Regions from separate parts of the Mesobacillus jeotgali genome, predicted to be linked through region 2. Evidence: a T-box and tRNA genes for the amino acid it is inferred to sense, from the RefSeq annotation. Region 2 holds a T-box; the other regions hold tRNA genes.

Region 1 (3,246 bases), 1.0 Mb from region 2:
ATCACCTGTTTATAATAAAAGTGGTACCGGTGGTCGGGGTCGAACCGACACTCCAGAAGGAACACGATTTTGAGTCGTGCGCGTCTGCCAATTCCGCCACACCGGCATATTAAATTGTCTTGCTGCCACTATAATCTAGTGGAGGCGGCAACCGGATTTGAACCGGTGAATAAAGGTTTTGCAGACCTTTGCCTTACCACTTGGCTATGCCGCCATATATTTTTGGAGCGGAAGACGGGATTCGAACCCGCGACCCCAACCTTGGCAAGGTTGTATTCTACCACTGAACTACTTCCGCAAAATGGCTGGGCTAGCTGGATTCGAACCAACGCATGACGGAGTCAAAGTCCGTTGCCTTACCGCTTGGCTATAGCCCAAAATATACTATTCATCTACTGATGAATTTGTGATTAAAATGGGGCGACTGATGGGAATCGAACCCACGAATGTCGGAACCACAATCCGATGCGTTAACCACTTCGCCACAATCGCCATAATAAAATTGGCAGGGGTAGTAGGAATCGAACCCACACCAAAGGTTTTGGAGACCTTCGTTCTACCTTTAAACTATACCCCTATATTAAGTGGTGGAGGGGGACGGATTCGAACCGCCGAACCCTGAGGGAGCGGATTTACAGTCCGCCGCGTTTAGCCACTTCGCTACCCCTCCACTATAACATTTTTTCTGATGTTAAAAAAGCCATTTTATTAAATTACCTAAATAACAAGGTATTACATAAATGGTGGCTCAGGACGGAATCGAACCGCCGACACAAGGATTTTCAGTCCTTTGCTCTACCGACTGAGCTACTGAGCCACAATGGCGGTCCCGACCGGGATCGAACCGGCGATCTCCTGCGTGACAGGCAGGCATGTTAACCGCTACACCACGGGACCAAAGTCTTTTCAAGTGATTAACTTGAAAATAACTTTATGATTGCGGGGGCAGGATTTGAACCTGCGACCTTCGGGTTATGAGCCCGACGAGCTACCGGACTGCTCCACCCCGCGACGGTAATAAAGAATATCGATTTGTGCATGCACCTTAAGAGCAATGACTGTCCCGATCTCAGGAAGTTTATTCAAGCTGCTGCTCAATCGGTACAACTCGCAGTTCATACAGTGAAGTAACGCTCGTTGCTCCACCCCGCGACGATATTAATTGAAGATTATTTTCACTTCGTGAAAAATCATGGTGGAGGATGACGGGATCGAACCGCCGACCCTCTGCTTGTAAGGCAGATGCTCTCCCAGCTGAGCTAATCCTCCGTTTGGTGACCCCTACGGGATTCGAACCCGTGTTACCGCCGTGAAAGGGCGGTGTCTTAACCGCTTGACCAAGGGGCCAGATATAAGTTTCTATGGCGGAGAGCAAGGGATTCGAACCCTTGAGACAGCGTTGACCGTCTACACGATTTCCAATCGTGCTCCTTCGACCTCTCGGACAGCTCTCCAAATTGGCTCCGCAGGTAGGATTCGAACCTACGACCGCTCGGTTAACAGCCGAGTGCTCTACCACTGAGCTACTGCGGAATAATGATTATTTCTCCGACTTGGATACGCGATCCATATCTTTGAAGATTGGATGAAAATGCATCCTGCCCGGCGGCGTCCTACTCTCACAGGGGGAAACCCCCAACTACCATCGGCGCTGAGAAGCTTAACTTCCGTGTTCGGTATGGGAACGGGTGTGACCTTCTCGCCATCGCCACCAGACATTTTTTAAAGACAATATCTATTATACTGTCTTTTATGCATTTTGCAAGAGAAAAATTAAGAAAGTTTTTCACTTAATGAAAAGCTTTTATTCCCTCAAAACTAGATAATGTTGTAAGAAGAAAACAAGAAGAACGAGTAATCATTTTGGTTAAGTCCTCGAACGATTAGTATCAGTCAGCTCCACACGTCACCGCGCTTCCACCTCTGACCTATCAACCTGATCATCTTTCAGGGTTCTTACTAGCTTGCGCTATGGGAAATCTCATCTTGAGGGGGGCTTCATGCTTAGATGCTTTCAGCACTTATCCCGTCCGCACATAGCTACCCAGCGATGCCTTTGGCAAGACAACTGGTACACCAGCGGTGCGTCCATCCCGGTCCTCTCGTACTAAGGACAGCTCCTCTCAAATTTCCTGCGCCCACGACGGATAGGGACCGAACTGTCTCACGACGTTCTGAACCCAGCTCGCGTACCGCTTTAATGGGCGAACAGCCCAACCCTTGGGACCGACTACAGCCCCAGGATGCGATGAGCCGACATCGAGGTGCCAAACCTCCCCGTCGATGTGGACTCTTGGGGGAGATAAGCCTGTTATCCCCGGGGTAGCTTTTATCCGTTGAGCGATGGCCCTTCCATGCGGAACCACCGGATCACTAAGCCCGACTTTCGTCCCTGCTCGACTTGTAGGTCTCGCAGTCAAGCTCCCTTGTGCCTTTACACTCTGCGAATGATTTCCAACCATTCTGAGGGAACCTTTGGGCGCCTCCGTTACTCTTTAGGAGGCGACCGCCCCAGTCAAACTGCCCACCTGACACTGTCTCCCGCCCCGATCAGGGGCGTGGGTTAGAATTTCAATACAGCCAGGGTAGTATCCCACCGACGCCTCCACCGAAGCTGGCGCTCCGGTTTCTCAGGCTCCTACCTATCCTGTACAAGCTGTACCAAAATTCAATATCAGGCTACAGTAAAGCTCCACGGGGTCTTTCCGTCCTGTCGCGGGTAACCTGCATCTTCACAGGTACTATAATTTCACCGAGTCTCTCGTTGAGACAGTGCCCAGATCGTTACGCCTTTCGTGCGGGTCGGAACTTACCCGACAAGGAATTTCGCTACCTTAGGACCGTTATAGTTACGGCCGCCGTTTACTGGGGCTTCGATTCAGAGCTTCGCGTGAGCTAACCCCTCCTCTTAACCTTCCAGCACCGGGCAGGCGTCAGCCCCTATACTTCGCCTTGCGGCTTCGCAGAGACCTGTGTTTTTGCTAAACAGTCGCCTGGGCCTATTCACTGCGGCTCATCCGGGCTATTCACCCAAATGAGCACCCCTTCTCCCGAAGTTACGGGGTCATTTTGCCGAGTTCCTTAACGAGAGTTCTCTCGCTCACCTTAGGATTCTCTCCTCGCCTACCTGTGTCGGTTTGCGGTACGGGCACCTTTTATCTCGCTAGAGGCTTTTCTTGGCAGTGTGGAATCAGGAACTTCGGTACTATATTTCCCTCGCTGTCACAGCTCAGCCTTCACGCAAGC
Region 2 (3,246 bases):
ACGCATGCCCAGTCCTTCGTCTGAACATCAATGATTACGACTTGTTTAATAATCCTGAATCAATCGAACCAATCGTTGAGAAAATCGCGACACATATCAAGCAAACTCAATTATTGAAAAAATAAAACCGCCGATTGGCGGTTTTTTTGATTGGAGGGTGAACAGGGCTGTTGATTTCCGTTCCAGGCGCTTCGCTTTCCACGGGGCTGGCGGTGAGCCTCCTCGTCGCCGTTGGCGTCTGCGGGGTCTCACCTGTCCAGCTGATCCCGCAGGACATTGATTAAGCTTCCTGGAACCTGCCCACGCACGATGGAAATGCGTTAGCATTTTCGGAGGAGTCTACACGCCTTCCACTCCAATCAACAGCGTTTCTAAATTTTAAATGTTGCTTATTAGTTACCATTTGTAACATCATTCCACAAGCCGTGGCTCGACTGATTCAAGAGAAATTAATATACATATAAAAAAACCCGCTACATAGTAACGGGTTTTTCTACACAATCTCCAAATTGTTTTTATGCGTTAATGCTTTAATATTAAAATTTATGGAGGAGGTAGAGGGATTCGAACCCCCGCGCGGTGTTACCCGCCTGTCGGTTTTCAAGACCGATCCCTTCAGCCAGACTTGGGTATACCTCCGAGACAAGAAATATAATATCATGTATTTAAAAACGAGTCAACACTTCTTTAAAAGTTTTTTCGGACAGGAGTACATCCTGTCCGAAAAAGAAGTTCTGATAGTTCAAATTCCCCTATAAAGGACCATTATTCTGGAGCAATAACTTCCCTGTTGCCCATGTATGGACGCAATACTTCAGGAATGATGACACTGCCGTCAGCCTGCTGGTAGTTCTCGAGGATGGCGGCAACTGTGCGGCCGATCGCAAGGCCTGATCCATTCAGTGTATGCACATGCTCTGGCTTCGCCTTTGCTTCGCGGCGGAAACGGATATTCGCACGTCTTGCCTGGAATCCTTCAAAGTTACTGCAAGAAGAAATTTCCCTGTAGATGCCGTAGCTTGGGATCCAGACTTCAATATCATATTTCTTAGCAGCTGTGAAGCCGAGGTCTGCAGAGCACATGCTTAACACGCGGTAAGGAAGTCCAAGCAATTGAAGCACTTTCTCAGCATGTCCAGTCAGCTTTTCAAGTTCCTCATAAGAATCTTCAGGCTTAACAAACTTAACTAATTCAACCTTGTTAAACTGGTGCTGACGGATCAAACCGCGCGTATCGCGTCCCGCAGAACCTGCCTCAGAACGGAAACATGCGCTGTATGCTGCATAATTGACCGGAAGCTCATCTGCAGTCAGGATCTCATCACGGTGCATATTCGTAACAGGTACCTCTGCAGTCGGAATCAGGAAGTAATCTTCGCTCTCGATTCGGAATGCATCCTCTTCAAACTTAGGAAGTTGTCCTGTCCCTGTCATGCTGGCACGATTGACCATATAAGGAGGCAGAACTTCTTTGTAGCCATGCTCGTCAACATGAAGGTCAAGCATGAAACTAATCAACGCTCGCTCAAGGCGTGCTCCCAATCCCTTGTAAAAGACAAAACGGCTGCCAGTTACTTTTCCAGCGCGTTCAAAATCAAGAATTTTCAAGTGGTCTGCAACATCCCAGTGCGGCTTTGCTTCGAATTCAAAATCACGGATTTCTCCCCATTTGCGAACTTCTACATTGTCATCTTCTGTTTCTCCGATTGGAACACTTTCATGAGGGATATTCGGAATGCTGAGCATCAGGTTTTCTAGCTCTTCTTCTACCTCACGAAGCTGGTCATCCAGAACCTTGATTTTGTCTCCTACCTCACGCATCTCAGCGATCAGGTGGTCAGCGTCCTGCTTTTCACGCTTCAACTGCGCAACCTGCTGGGATACTTCATTCCTTCTGCTCTTCAGCTGTTCAGCGTCCAGTATCAACTCCCTGCGTCTCACATCCAGGTCCTCAAACTTGCCGAAGTCGGTCATGTCTTCGCCACGGTGCTGCAGTTTTTGTTTAACTTCTTCAAAATTTGCTCTTAAATATTTTACGTCTAACACTGCGATTTCCTCCCTTTTACCTGAAGTAAAAAAGCCTTTGATAAAATAAAAAACTCCCGTCCCCAAAAAGGGACGAGAGTTAACCCGCGTTGCCACCCTAGTTGAAAGCAATTAAATGCTTTCCACTCATAAAATAACGGTTTTTACCGAAAGTATTTACTGGCCATTAATGGCGTTCCATACTCTGCTCGAGGGCGGATTCCTTTGCTCCAGACACCGGTTCTCACCAACCACCGGCTCTCTTTGGAATGGACACAAGCTACTATTCCCTCTCATCGCTTTTTTACTATCGAATTTTAATTCATAATTTACTACAATTATGTTCTCCATGCAAGCTGTTTATGCAAAATTTTTACTCTTTGTCTCTTCGACCATTTTCACAAAGTAGCTCATGAGTCGATAATCATCCGTTAACTCCGGATGAAAAGAACAGCCAAGGAACTGTCCATCACGAGCAGCAACAATTCTGCCATTATGCTTCGCCAGCACCTCTACATTTTCTCCAGCTTCCACAATATGAGGTGCCCGGATGAATACTGCTGAGAAATTATCCGCCACTCCAGCAATATTGATGTCAGCTTCAAAGCTTTCTCGCTGGCGGCCGAATGAGTTGCGTTCTACTTTTACATCCATGACACCGAGATGTGGTGCATCGTACCCAACCAGATCATTCGCTAATAAAATCAAGCCAGCACATGTTCCGAACATTGGTTTGCCATCGGCTGCGAATTTCTTTAACTCTTCCATAAAGACATATTGATCGATCAGACGGCGGATCGTGGTGCTTTCTCCCCCAGGAATGATCAGGCCATCGACTTCTGCCAGCTGATCGGGACGCTTAATGACAACCCCTTCAGCTCCAGATGCCTCAATTGCCCATATATGCTCTCGTACAGCCCCTTGAAGGCCAAGTACTCCAATCTTTATCATAGGCATCCCCTTACCAGCCGCGGTCCTGCATACGGGCTTCTGGTGCCAATGATGAAATATCCATGCCCTTCATCGGGATGCCAAGGCCTTTCGAAATGCTCGCAATCAGTTCATAATCCTGATAATGAGTAGTTGCTTCGACAATTGCCTTTGCAAACTTAGCAGGATTATCAGATTTGAAGATACCAGACCCTACAAACACACCGTCAGCACCCAGCTGCATCATTAATGCTGCGTCTGCCGGAGTAGCAACACCGCCTGCAGCAAAGT
Region 3 (3,246 bases), 1.1 Mb from region 2:
CGGGGAGGTTTGGCACCTCGATGTCGGCTCATCGCATCCTGGGGCTGTAGTCGGTCCCAAGGGTTGGGCTGTTCGCCCATTAAAGCGGTACGCGAGCTGGGTTCAGAACGTCGTGAGACAGTTCGGTCCCTATCCGTCGTGGGCGCAGGAAATTTGAGAGGAGCTGTCCTTAGTACGAGAGGACCGGGATGGACGCACCGCTGGTGTACCAGTTGTCTTGCCAAAGGCATCGCTGGGTAGCTATGTGCGGACGGGATAAGTGCTGAAAGCATCTAAGCATGAAGCCCCCCTCAAGATGAGATTTCCCATAGCGCAAGCTAGTAAGAACCCTGAAAGATGATCAGGTTGATAGGTCAGAGGTGGAAGCGCGGTGACGTGTGGAGCTGACTGATACTAATCGTTCGAGGACTTAACCAAAAACGAAAAGTGTAGGCGACTGTTCAGCCTCGACAAGTGCTGGAGGGCCAGCAGTTGAAGTCGTTCTTTGACTTCAGCGGATGGACCGAAGCAATCTCGAGAGGCTAGGAGCCGAAACTGGACATTGATTACTCGTTTTTCTTGAATTCTTCTTACACATTATCTAGTTTTGAGGGAATAAAAGCTTTTCATTAAGTGAAAAACTTACTTAATTTTTCTCTTGCAAAATGCATAAAAGACAGTATAATAGATATTGTCTTTAAAAAATGTCTGGTGACGATGGCGAGAAGGTCACACCCGTTCCCATACCGAACACGGAAGTTAAGCTTCTCAGCGCCGATGGTAGTTGGGGGTTTCCCCCTGTGAGAGTAGGACGTCGCCGGGCAGTTTCAAATGGAGGATTAGCTCAGCTGGGAGAGCATCTGCCTTACAAGCAGAGGGTCGGCGGTTCGATCCCGTCATCCTCCACCATTATTTACTCACCATGCCGGTGTAGCTCAATTGGTAGAGCAACTGACTTGTAATCAGTAGGTTGGGGGTTCAAGTCCTCTTGCCGGCACCTTTTGTACGAGCCATTAGCTCAGTCGGTAGAGCATCTGACTTTTAATCAGAGGGTCGAAGGTTCGAGTCCTTCATGGCTCACCACTTTTTTGAAATAATATGCGGGTGTGGCGGAATTGGCAGACGCACCAGACTTAGGATCTGGCGCCGCAAGGCGTGGGGGTTCGACTCCCTTCACCCGCACCATTTCTTCAAAAAGCAATATAATGCGGAAGTAGTTCAGTGGTAGAATACAACCTTGCCAAGGTTGGGGTCGCGGGTTCGAATCCCGTCTTCCGCTCCATAGTTCCTAAGCCGGGGTGGCGGAACTGGCAGACGCACAGGACTTAAAATCCTGCGGTAGGTGACTACCGTACCGGTTCGATTCCGGTCCTCGGCACCACCAAGTTAGCTAATGTACTAAATATGCGCCCGTAGCTCAATTGGATAGAGCGTCTGACTACGGATCAGAAGGTTATGGGTTCGACTCCTTTCGGGCGTGCCATTATATTTTCTCTTTATCGGGGAGTAGCTCAGCTTGGTAGAGCACTTGGTTTGGGACCAAGGGGTCGCAGGTTCGAATCCTGTCTTCCCGACCATCCTTTTTATAATTTGGGGCCTTAGCTCAGCTGGGAGAGCGCCTGCCTTGCACGCAGGAGGTCAGCGGTTCGATCCCGCTAGGCTCCACCATAAGTTTTAAAAAATAATAATTTGGCGGTGTAGCTCAGCTGGCTAGAGCGTACGGTTCATACCCGTAAGGTCGGGGGTTCGATCCCCTCCGCCGCTACCAATTTTAATCTGGTTGAACCTATTCAATCTAGGATATCCTGGACCTTTAGCTCAGCTGGTTAGAGCAGACGGCTCATAACCGTCCGGTCGTAGGTTCGAGTCCTACAAGGTCCACCATTTTACTTGATTTTCATACGGAGGTATACCCAAGTCTGGCTGAAGGGATCGGTCTTGAAAACCGACAGGCGGGTAACACCGCGCGGGGGTTCGAATCCCTCTACCTCCTCCATAATTTTATTAAATAGTATCGTCGCGGGGTGGAGCAACGAGCGTTACTTCACTGAATATGCTGCGAGTTGTACCGATCGAGCTGCTACTTGAGTAAGCTTCCTGAGATCGGGACAGTCCATGCTCACTTAGAGCATCAACAAAATTATGTAATTAATATCGTCGCGGGGTGGAGCAGTCCGGTAGCTCGTCGGGCTCATAACCCGAAGGTCGCAGGTTCAAATCCTGCCCCCGCAATCAATTAAGTTCTTTTCAAGTACTGCACTTGAAAAGATCCTGGTCCCGTGGTGTAGCGGTTAACATGCCTGCCTGTCACGCAGGAGATCGCCGGTTCGATCCCGGTCGGGACCGCCATTTTTATTTCAGTAGCTCAGTCGGTAGAGCAGATTGCTCACTTCCTGAATAAGCTTCTGCGGCAATCTGCGAGAAAGACCGAAAGTCATTCGAGCAAAGGACTTAAATAAGTCAAAGTTTAGGCAACAATATTATAGTGGCTCAGTAGCTCAGTCGGTAGAGCAAAGGACTGAAAATCCTTGTGTCGGCGGTTCGATTCCGTCCTGAGCCACCTTATTTAATTTAAATGAAATGCAATTATAGATATGGCGATTGTGGCGAAGTGGTTAACGCATCGGATTGTGGTTCCGACATTCGTGGGTTCGATTCCCATCAGTCGCCCCTTTTTTATATGCGGGTGTAGTTTACTGGTAAAACCTCAGCCTTCCAAGCTGATGTAGTGGGTTCGATTCCCATCACCCGCTCCATGAGGGCCTATAGCTCAGCTGGTTAGAGCGCACGCCTGATAAGCGTGAGGTCGGTGGTTCGAGTCCACTTAGGCCCATTTTTTATATTATTCCGCAGTAGCTCAGTGGTAGAGCACTCGGCTGTTAACCGAGCGGTCGTAGGTTCGAATCCTACCTGCGGAGCCATATTTCTGGGGAAGTACTCAAGAGGCTGAAGAGGCGCCCCTGCTAAGGGTGTAGGTCGGGTAACCGGCGCGAGGGTTCAAATCCCTCCTTCTCCGCCATAAGGCCCCTTGGTCAAGCGGTTAAGACACCGCCCTTTCACGGCGGTAACACGGGTTCGAATCCCGTAGGGGTCATAAGAAAAGCTGTTAGCAATTATGCTAACGGCTTTTTTTCATTTTCATGTAATTTTGGATTCCAGGTATTTAATCCAAATGTACTTTTGAATTGCTATCTTTCAATACATCAAGCAGCATGCACTAAGAAAGAAATAAGCTGTTTAAAAGTGGCTAATATATTATTGCCCGGT

The links. The T-box of region 2 lies ahead of serS (serine--tRNA ligase). A T-box ahead of a tRNA ligase gene usually reads a tRNA of that ligase, here a tRNA-Ser.
Region 1: it has a tRNA-Ser gene. The T-box ahead of serS (serine--tRNA ligase) is inferred to sense a tRNA for this amino acid. The anticodon was not compared.
Region 3: it has a tRNA-Ser gene. The T-box ahead of serS (serine--tRNA ligase) is inferred to sense a tRNA for this amino acid. The anticodon was not compared.

What each region holds. Positions count from the first base shown of each region.
Region 1 covers NZ_CP109811.1:1,061,368-1,064,613, reverse strand. The annotation lists tRNA gene FOF60_RS05315 (tRNA-Leu) at 22-106, opposite strand; tRNA gene FOF60_RS05310 (tRNA-Cys) at 140-214, opposite strand; tRNA gene FOF60_RS05305 (tRNA-Gly) at 224-298, opposite strand; tRNA gene FOF60_RS05300 (tRNA-Gln) at 303-377, opposite strand; tRNA gene FOF60_RS05295 (tRNA-His) at 417-492, opposite strand; tRNA gene FOF60_RS05290 (tRNA-Trp) at 504-577, opposite strand; tRNA gene FOF60_RS05285 (tRNA-Tyr) at 586-670, opposite strand; tRNA gene FOF60_RS05280 (tRNA-Phe) at 742-817, opposite strand; tRNA gene FOF60_RS05275 (tRNA-Asp) at 822-897, opposite strand; tRNA gene FOF60_RS05270 (tRNA-Met) at 938-1,011, opposite strand; tRNA gene FOF60_RS05265 (tRNA-Val) at 1,194-1,269, opposite strand; tRNA gene FOF60_RS05260 (tRNA-Glu) at 1,273-1,347, opposite strand; tRNA gene FOF60_RS05255 (tRNA-Ser) at 1,363-1,454, opposite strand; tRNA gene FOF60_RS05250 (tRNA-Asn) at 1,459-1,533, opposite strand; rRNA gene rrf (5S ribosomal RNA) at 1,601-1,716, opposite strand; rRNA gene FOF60_RS05240 (23S ribosomal RNA) at 1,864-3,246, opposite strand, start outside.
Region 2 covers NZ_CP109811.1:21,928-25,173, reverse strand. The annotation lists gene FOF60_RS00110 (deoxynucleoside kinase) at 1-125, shown strand, start outside; tRNA gene FOF60_RS00105 (tRNA-Ser) at 547-639, opposite strand; gene serS (serine--tRNA ligase) at 766-2,046, opposite strand; T-box leader at 2,112-2,331, opposite strand; gene pdxT (pyridoxal 5'-phosphate synthase glutaminase subunit PdxT) at 2,386-2,976, opposite strand; gene pdxS (pyridoxal 5'-phosphate synthase lyase subunit PdxS) at 2,987-3,246, opposite strand, start outside.
Region 3 covers NZ_CP109811.1:3,805,154-3,808,399, reverse strand. The annotation lists rRNA gene FOF60_RS19555 (23S ribosomal RNA) at 1-417, shown strand, start outside; rRNA gene rrf (5S ribosomal RNA) at 687-802, shown strand; tRNA gene FOF60_RS19545 (tRNA-Val) at 813-888, shown strand; tRNA gene FOF60_RS19540 (tRNA-Thr) at 904-976, shown strand; tRNA gene FOF60_RS19535 (tRNA-Lys) at 987-1,062, shown strand; tRNA gene FOF60_RS19530 (tRNA-Leu) at 1,080-1,164, shown strand; tRNA gene FOF60_RS19525 (tRNA-Gly) at 1,187-1,261, shown strand; tRNA gene FOF60_RS19520 (tRNA-Leu) at 1,272-1,360, shown strand; tRNA gene FOF60_RS19515 (tRNA-Arg) at 1,386-1,462, shown strand; tRNA gene FOF60_RS19510 (tRNA-Pro) at 1,480-1,556, shown strand; tRNA gene FOF60_RS19505 (tRNA-Ala) at 1,572-1,647, shown strand; tRNA gene FOF60_RS19500 (tRNA-Met) at 1,671-1,747, shown strand; tRNA gene FOF60_RS19495 (tRNA-Ile) at 1,787-1,863, shown strand; tRNA gene FOF60_RS19490 (tRNA-Ser) at 1,883-1,975, shown strand; tRNA gene FOF60_RS19485 (tRNA-Met) at 2,138-2,211, shown strand; tRNA gene FOF60_RS19480 (tRNA-Asp) at 2,253-2,328, shown strand; tRNA gene FOF60_RS19475 (tRNA-Phe) at 2,467-2,539, shown strand; tRNA gene FOF60_RS19470 (tRNA-His) at 2,577-2,649, shown strand; tRNA gene FOF60_RS19465 (tRNA-Gly) at 2,662-2,735, shown strand; tRNA gene FOF60_RS19460 (tRNA-Ile) at 2,739-2,812, shown strand; tRNA gene FOF60_RS19455 (tRNA-Asn) at 2,826-2,900, shown strand; tRNA gene FOF60_RS19450 (tRNA-Ser) at 2,908-2,998, shown strand; tRNA gene FOF60_RS19445 (tRNA-Glu) at 3,002-3,073, shown strand.